Regions from separate parts of the Streptomyces thermospinosisporus genome, predicted to be linked through region 2. Evidence: riboswitches for the same ligand, from Rfam matches in the RefSeq annotation. Region 2 holds a riboswitch; the other holds the start of a gene.

Region 1 (4,205 bases), on a different contig from region 2:
CCCGGGCGGCCGATCCCCCGTCGGCACAGCTATTGGGCTTTCCGGGCAGCAGAAAAATCCCCCCGCGAATTTCCCGCGCTCTTTGTATACGGCCCCCGTGTTAATTCCGAGCGCTCGTCGTGTTTACGGCATGTTGCGTGTTCCTCACAGGCTCGCCGGTGCGGTCGCCGCCCGGGGCGGCGCGCAGCCGGTGCGCGGCGGTGGTGCGCTCGGTGTGCTGCGCGGTCAGCGAGCGGGCGCGCTCGCCGTCGCCGCGCGCCACGGCGTCCACGATCGCGCCGTGCTCCGCCCAGTACTCCGCCGGGTCGGCCGGTGCGTCCAGGGCGTACATCCAGGCGATCTTGTGCCGCAGCTGGGTCAGCATCGAGGCCAGCGCCTGGCTGCCGGAGGCCTGGGCGAGCGTCTCATGGAACCAGCTGCCGAGAGAGCGCAGTTCATCGCTGCTGCCCCGGCGGGCACGCTCCTGCCCGAGGCGCACCAGGCCGCGCAGCACCTTCAGATGGGCGTCCGTGCGGCGCTGGGCGGCGCGCGCGGCTCCCAGCGGCTCCAGCAGCAGACGCATCTCCAGCAGGTCGGCGGCCTCCTGCTCGGTGGGCTCCGCCACGCAGGCGCCGGCGTGCCGCCGGGTCACCACGAAGCCCTCGGCCTCCAGGGTGCGCAGCGCCTCGCGGACGGGGACGCGGGAGACGCCGTAGCGGCGGGCGAGGAGTTCTTCGGTGAGCCGGCTTCCGCGCTCGAATACACCGGCGACGATGTCGTCCCGGATCGCCGTGCACACCGAGTGCGCGGGAATACGCATGACCGACCTCCGGCTCAATCCCCGTGACACGCCGACGAAGGACGTGTTGTTTCGTGACTCTATTGCAATCCGGAGGAATTTCCGACGGTGAGCCGGAACTCATACTTGTTTTTGGACAACCGGGCGCGCCCGGCCCCGGGGAAGCCGAAAGCCCCGGCTCGCCCGGCCCCGGGGAAGCCGAAAGCCCCGGCTCGGGGAGCCGGGGCCAGAAGGGGAAGGCGGAGGCGCGCAGTTCGGAGCTTGACGAAGGGCGTGCTCTCAGAGCTTGACGCCGTGCGCGCGGAGGTAGCCGACCGGGTCGATGTCGGACCCGTACTCGGCGCTGGTGCGGGCCTCGAAGTGCAGGTGGGCGCCGGTGACGTTGCCGGTCGCGCCGGAGTTGCCGATCTGCTGGCCCGCGGTGACCTGCTGGCCGGCCGAGACGCTGATCGAGGACAGGTGGGCGTACTGGGTGTAGGTGCCGTCGTGCATCTTGATGACGACCTGGTTGCCGTACGCGCCGCCCCAGCCGGCCTCCACGACGGTGCCCCTGCCGACGGACCGGACGGGGGTGCCGCTCGCGGCGTGGAAGTCGATGCCGGTGTGGCTGCCGGAGGACCAGACGGCGCCGCCGGCCTGGTAGGAGGTGGAGACGTAGGAGCCGGCGATCGGGGAGACGAAGGTGTTGAGGCGCTTGCGCTCGGCCTCGCGCTCGGCGCGCACCTTGGCGGCCCGGGCCTCGGCGGCCGCCTTGGCCGCCTTCTTGCGGGCGGCCTCCTCGGCGGCCTTGCGGGCTGCCTCCTCGGCGGCCTCGCGCGCCGCCTCGTGCTGGGCGGCGGCCTGGGCGTCGATCCGGTCGGCGACCGTGTCGCCCATGTCGATGACGGGGGTGAGGCCGGTCTGCGCCGCGGCGGGCTCTGCGGCGAGGGCGGGAGCGGCGAGCGAACCGACGACGCCGGTGCCGGTGAGGGCCGCTATGCCCGCGGCGCGCGCGGTGCCGCGGTGGATCCGGCTGGGACGACGATGCTTGCCCGTGGCGCGGGTCAACGCCATGTACAGACTGGTCCTTTCCTTCCCTCTCGCCTACCGGGTTAGCTGACGGGTTCGGAGCAGGAAGGTCTCCTACGGACCCCCTCGCGGTGCGCGCGGGCGTCCGATTCACCCCAGGGACTGCCTATGGGTCCCCGGCTCCCCTGGCTCGCGCCGTACGGGGACTCGGCGATGACTGTCCGGTGCCGCGGGTGCGGCGCACTGCCTGACGAACAGCCCGCACGACGCTAAACGGGGCGAGTTTCAATTCCCAAACGGATCCCGGTTTTTGTAGCGCATCCCACAGGGCAGACAGGCCCCCTCCGCCTCAATCCGGGCATAAGTGAGCCCTGGTGACGTTTCCGCCACCAGGGCTCACCCGCGCGTGCCGCGCGGAGGCGTCCGGCGCTCCGTCCGCCCGGTGTCCGCGCTGTCAGCGCCGTCGACCAACCGTCAACTCGCCGCCCGCACGGGCGTCTACTCGGCGCTCACGACGGTGACGTCACCGATGCCGAGGGCCTCCACGGGCGCCTTGATCCGCGCCGCGTCACCGACGAGCACGGTCACCAGACGGTCCACCGGGAAGGCGTTCACCACCGCGGCGGTGGCCTCCACGGTGCCGGTGGCGGCCAACTGCCGGTACAGCTCGGCCTGGTAGTCGTCCGGCAGGTGCTGCTCGACCTGGTCGGCGAGGGTGCTCGCGACGGCCGCGGCGGTCTCGTACTTCAGCGGCGCCACCCCGACCAGGTTCTGCACGGCAACGTCCCGCTCCGCGTCGGTGAGCCCCTCCGCGGCGAGGGTGCGCAGCACGGTCCACAGGTCCTGCAGCGCGGGCCCGGTGTTCGGGGTGTCCACGGAGCCGCTGATGGCGAGCATCGCGGCGCCGGTGCCGTCCGGCGCGGACCGCAGGACCTGGGTGAACGCCCGGACGCCGTAGGTGTAGCCCTTCTCCTCGCGCAGCACGCGGTCCAGGCGGGAGGTGAGGGTGCCGCCGAGGCAGTAGGTGCCCAGCACCTGCGCGGGCCAGACGCGGTCGTGCCGGTCGGGGCCGGTCCGGCCGATCAGCAGCTGGGTCTGGACGGCGCCGGGGCGGTCCACGATCACCACGCGGCCGGTGTCGTCCGCGATCACCGGCGGGACGGGCCGCGGCTGGGCCGTGGAGCCGGTCCAGGTGCCCAGCGTGTCGCCGAGCAGCGCGTCGAGGTCGACGCCGGTGAGGTCGCCGACGACCACCACGGTCGCCGTGGCCGGGCGGACATGCCGGTCATAGAAGGCGCGTACGGCCTTGGAGTCGATGCCGGCGACGGTCTCCTCGGTGCCCTGGCGGGGGCGCGACATGCGGGAGTCGGCCGGGAACAGCTCCTTGGAGAGCTCCTTGGCGGCACGGCGGGAGGGGTTGGCCAGCTCGTGCGGGATCTCGTCGAGCCGGTTGCGCACCAGGCGCTCGACCTCGCTGTCGGCGAACGCGGGCGCCCGGAGCGCGTCGGCGATCAGGCCCAGGCCCTTGGCCAGCCGGGAGGCGGGGACCTCCAGGCTCAGACGGACGCCCGGGTGGTCGGCGTGCGCGTCCAGGGTGGCGCCGCAGCGCTCCAGCTCGGCGGCGAACTCCTCGGCGGAGTGCTTGTCGGTGCCCTCGGAGAAGGCGCGCGCCATGATCGTGGCGACGCCGTCGAGACCGGCCGGCTCGGCGTCCAGGGGCGCGTCGAGCAGCACTTCGACGGCGACGACCTGCTGGCCGGGGCGGTGGCAGCGCAGCACGGTCAGGCCGTTGCCGAGCGTGCTGCGCTCGGGGGCCGGGAACGCCCACGGCTTGGCCTCGCCCGCCTGCGGCTGGGGGTGGAACTCCATCGTGGCGAGCTCGGTCACTTCGCCGCCTCCTCGATCTCGTCGCTGCCGGCGAGGGCAGCGGCTTCCTCCGCGCCCTCGGCGCTGTCTTCCGTGGCGACGGGCTCGTAGACGAGCACCGCGCGGTTGTCCGGCCGCAGGCGGGCCTGGGCGACCTCCTGGACCTCCTCGGCCGTCACGTCCAGGACGCGCTGCACGGCCGTCAGGGCGAGCTGCGGGTCGCCGAACAGGACGGCGTAGCGGCACAGTTCGTCGGCGCGGCCGGCGACCGTGCCGAGCCGGTCCAGCCACTCGCGCTCCAGCTGGGCCTGGGCGCGCTCCATCTCCTCGGGGGTGGGGCCGTGCTCGGCGAACCGCGCCAGCTCCTCGTCGATGGCGGCCTCGATCACCGGCACCTCCACGTCGCCGGAGGCCTTCACGTCCAGCCAGCCGAGCGAGGGCGCCCCGGCCAGCCGCAGCAGGCCGAACCCGGCCGCCACGGCGGTGCGGTCGCGCCGCACCAGCCGGTTGTACAAGCGGGAGGACTCGCCGCCGCCGAGGACGGTGAGCGCCA
Region 2 (4,205 bases):
AGCCCCTCGAGCCACGGGGCGTCGACCACGGCGGACGTGGACAGCGCCGCCGTCGCCGTCATCCCCAGCGGGAACACCGTCGACCAGCGCCGCGGATCGTAGGCCGTCCGCGGCCAGCGGATCTCGCCGGCCAGCAGCACCACGCACAGGACCAGGTCCAGCACCACCAGCACCATGGTCATGACGCGCAGCACATGGCTGTCGTCGACGTTCCACAGGTACAGCCGCATGCTGTCGGCGGCCAGCAGCTTCGAACCGGCCAGCGCCGAGATGCCGAGCGCGCCCGCCGCCACCCAGTGGTCGCCCTTGCCCTCGGCCGTCTGCCGGAGGTCGAATCGGGCGAGGGCGAAGGCGTAGAGCACCAGCCCGAACCAGAACAGCGCCAGCGCCGCATGCGCCAGCCACGCCGCCGACTCGGCCGCGGCGAGCGTCGCCGCCAGCAGAGCCAGCCCCTGCGTGGCCACGCAGCACAGGAACACCGCCCCGGGCATCCTCGGCCGCCAGCTCCCCACCACCAGGACGAGCAGCGGCGGCCAGAGCACCGCGGCCAGCGCCAGCAGCGCCTCGGCGAGCGTGCTCCAGTCCTCCGCGGCGAAGCGTGAGCCGATCACGGTGGTGGCCGCCACGGCGGTGAGCGCGCCCGGTGTCTGCGCCTCCGCCCGCCACCGCGTGCGCTCCCGCAGCAGCCGCAGCGCGAACTCCGCCGCCAGCCCCGCCCACGCGACGCAGGCCGCCCCGAGCATGGTCCGCGAGAGCACCTCGTACTCCGCCGGATGCAGCGCCAGCGACACGATGCCGCAGGCCATCACGGCGGCACCCTCCGCCGGGGACCGCCGCGCCCACCAGGTGCGGAAGGGGGACGGGCGGGAGGGGCGAGACATGCGCCGATGCTAGAAGAGCCGCCCCACGACACCCCGCCGGGCAACGCGCGCCCGCGCACGATCACCCGCGCAGGGGCATCGCTCGCGCAGAGGCACCATTCGGGTGCGCCCGCCGCACGCCCAGGCCGCCGGCGGGGCGGACTCCGCTTCGTCCGTCAGCCGGGGCGGACCGTCCCTTCTCCGCCAGGGCCTTCTCCGCCAGGGCCTTCTCTGTCAGGCGGGCCGGACCACGCTGTGGATCGCAGACTCGCCGTCGTAGTAGATCGACTCCTCGCGCACATAGGTGCCCGGCTTCGGGGCGTGGATCATCATGCCGTTGCCTATGTAGATGCCCACGTGGGTGACGTCGTCGTAGAAGAAGACCAGGTCACCGGGCTGCGCCTGGGACACCGGGACCGTCGTGCCGGCGTTCACCTGGTCGTAGGTGGTGCGCGGGAGGGTGACCCCGGCGGCCTTCCAGGCGGCCTGGGTCAGGCCGGAGCAGTCGTAGGAGCCGGGACCGGTCGCGCCCCATACGTACGGCTTGCCGATCTGGGCGCGGGCGAAGGCGATGGCCTTCGCGGCCTTGGTGGCGTACGACGAGTCCGTCGGGGGCGGAGTCGTCGTGCCCGAGGAGGAGCCGGACGAGCCGCTCTCCTGCTGAGCCGCCTCTCGCTGTGCCGCCTCCTGGGCCTTGCGCTGCTCCTCCTGCTGCCGGGCCAGCTCGGCGGCCTTGCGGGCGGCCTCCTCCTGCTTCTTCTTCTCGATCGCCGCGAGCCGCGCCTTCTCCTCGGCTGTCAGCTTCGACATCAGCTCGCGCGCCTCGGCCAGCTTCTTCTGGACCTTCGCCTTGGCGGCCTTCAGGTCGTTCTGCGACTCGGTGAGCGTCTGGAGGCTCTCGGTGGCCTCCTTCCGCTTCTTCATCGTCGCGGACTGCTGCTCGACGTAGTCGTCGACCGCTTCCTTCTGGCGGCCGGTCATCCGGCCCATCAGATGCTGCTGGTCGAAGACCTCCTGCGGCGAGTCCGCGAGCAGGAAGGTGGCGGTGTTGGACACGCCCGCGCCGGTGCGGTACTGGGCGGCGGCGTAGGAACCGAGCTGTTCCCGCGCCTCGTTGAGCTTCTGGGTGCGCTGGGCGACGTCGTCGAGCAGGGAGTCGACGCGCTTGCGCTGCTTCGCGGTCTTCTCCTTGGCCGCGTTGTACTTCTCGGTCGCCCACTCCGCCTGGCGGTACAGGTCGCCGACCTTCTTCTCGACCTCTTCGAGACTCGGCTTGTCGTCCGTCGGGGCGGCGTTGGCGGTCTGGCCCAGCAGGGCCACGGAGGTGAGGGCAGCCGTGGCGAGGGCGGGGGTGCGTATGCCTGCCACGCGTGGTACGGGGGTGCGCGACTTGCGATGCGACGCCAAGGGAGGCGACTCCTTCCAATGGTCCGCCTACCGGGTTAGCTGTCGGGTTCGGGCGGGTGCTTGGAAGGGTTGCCCTACGGCTGCTCCGCACGGGAGTGAGCCGATTCACCCCAGGTCTCGGTTGGGTCCCCGGCTCCGGGTGCCATCGGTCGGCACTGCCGGACTCGGCGGAGGCCGTGCGGTCCGGCGAGGTTCGCCGGTGGGGGTCGTACGGCCCGTCGGCACGGTAGCCAACTGGTGTGGCCCCTGTGAAGGTTGGTGGGCGATATGCCCGATACATTTTCGTGACCTTAGGGTCCGGGTGACACAGGGTGCCCGGCCGGTGCTCGACGGTGTCCGGGCCGGCGGCCCGGATCCGCCCGCCGGGAAGGGCCGGGAAGGCCGGGAAGGGCCGGGAAGGCCGGGAAGGGCGGGAAGGGCGTGGCGGGCGTCCGCCGGGAATGTGTGGATGTTCCGGGGCGGACCCGGGCTGTCGGTGGTGCGCCCTAGACTCGGAGAGCGATGAGCAGCCTCTTTGACGACAGCTTCCTGGCGAACCTCCAGGCCCAGCCGGGCCCCGCGGACGAGCCGCCGCCACCACCCGAGGACGATCACGTACCGGAGCCGCTCCCGGACGATCTGTTCGGCGGGAAGTTCGACGTGCCGCCGGAGCGTGAGGAGTACTACCGCGACGGCGCCCCCCGCCCGGTGACCGACTCCGCCGCGCTCCTGGAGGGGCTCAACGACAATCAGCGCGCCGCCGTCGTCCACTCCGGCTCACCCCTGCTCATCGTGGCCGGTGCCGGCTCCGGCAAGACCCGTGTGCTCACCCACCGCATCGCCTATCTGCTCGCCGAGCGGAACGTGCATCCGGGGCAGATCCTGGCGATCACCTTCACCAACAAGGCCGCCGGCGAGATGAAGGAGCGCGTCGAGCAGCTCGTCGGCCCGCGCGCCAACGCGATGTGGGTGATGACCTTCCACAGCGCCTGCGTGCGCATCCTGCGCCGCGAGTCGAAGAAGCTCGGCTTCACCTCGTCGTTCTCGATCTACGACGCCGCCGACTCCAAGCGGCTGATGGCGCTGGTCTGCCGTGATCTCGAGCTGGACCCCAAGCGCTACCCGCCGAAGTCCTTCAGCGCCAAGATCAGCAATCTGAAGAACGAGCTGATCGACGAGGAGGACTTCGCCGCCCAGGCCTCCGACGGCTTCGAGAAGACGCTCGCCCAGGCCTACGCCCTCTACCAGTCGCGGCTGCGCGAGGCCAACGCCCTCGACTTCGACGACCTGATCATGACGACGGTCAATCTGCTCCGCGCCTTCCCGGACGTCGCCGAGCACTACCGCCGCCGCTTCCGCCACGTCCTGGTCGACGAGTACCAGGACACCAACCACGCCCAGTACGCCCTGGTGCGCGAGCTGGTCGGCCCCACCGAGCACCCCGTGGACGTGCCGCCCGAGGCCGAGATCCCGCCCGCCGAGCTGTGCGTGGTGGGCGACGCCGACCAGTCGATCTACGCCTTCCGCGGCGCGACGATCCGCAACATCCTCCAGTTCGAGGAGGACTACCCGGACGCGACGACCATCCTGCTGGAGCAGAACTACCGCTCCACCCAGACGATCCTCAGCGCCGCCAACGCGGTCATCGAGCGCAACGAGTCCCGCCGCCCCAAGAACCTGTGGACCAACGCCGGAGCCGGCTGCCCGATCACCGGGTACGTCGCGGACACCGAGCACGACGAGGCCCAGTTCGTCGCCGACGAGATAGACCGCCTGGTCGACGCGGGCGAGGCCAAGGCCGGCGATGTCGCCGTCTTCTACCGCACCAACGCCCAGTCCCGTGTCTTCGAAGAGGTCTTCATCCGCGTCGGCCTGCCCTACAAGGTCGTCGGCGGGGTCCGCTTCTACGAGCGCAAGGAGGTCAGGGACGTCCTGGCCTACCTGCGGGTGCTCGCCAAC

The links. A riboswitch is a leader RNA that binds a small molecule or an ion and turns the genes downstream of it on or off. The one in region 2 is predicted to bind cyclic di-AMP.
Region 1: linked by a shared signal. The riboswitch ahead of ABD207_RS21695 (M23 family metallopeptidase) and the one ahead of ABD207_RS13880 (C40 family peptidase) in region 2 are both predicted to bind cyclic di-AMP.

The regions. Positions count from the first base shown of each region.
Region 1 covers NZ_BAAAIZ010000067.1:77,253-81,457, reverse strand. The annotation lists gene ABD207_RS21700 (GntR family transcriptional regulator) at 101-799, opposite strand; gene ABD207_RS21695 (M23 family metallopeptidase) at 1,058-1,831, opposite strand; cyclic di-AMP (ydaO/yuaA leader) riboswitch at 1,844-2,009, opposite strand; gene ABD207_RS21690 (M16 family metallopeptidase) at 2,285-3,673, opposite strand; gene ABD207_RS21685 (M16 family metallopeptidase) at 3,670-4,205, opposite strand, start outside.
Region 2 covers NZ_BAAAIZ010000036.1:6,450-10,654, reverse strand. The annotation lists gene ABD207_RS13885 (tellurite resistance/C4-dicarboxylate transporter family protein) at 1-881, opposite strand, end outside; gene ABD207_RS13880 (C40 family peptidase) at 1,095-2,267, opposite strand; cyclic di-AMP (ydaO/yuaA leader) riboswitch at 2,275-2,432, opposite strand; gene pcrA (DNA helicase PcrA) at 2,769-4,205, shown strand, end outside.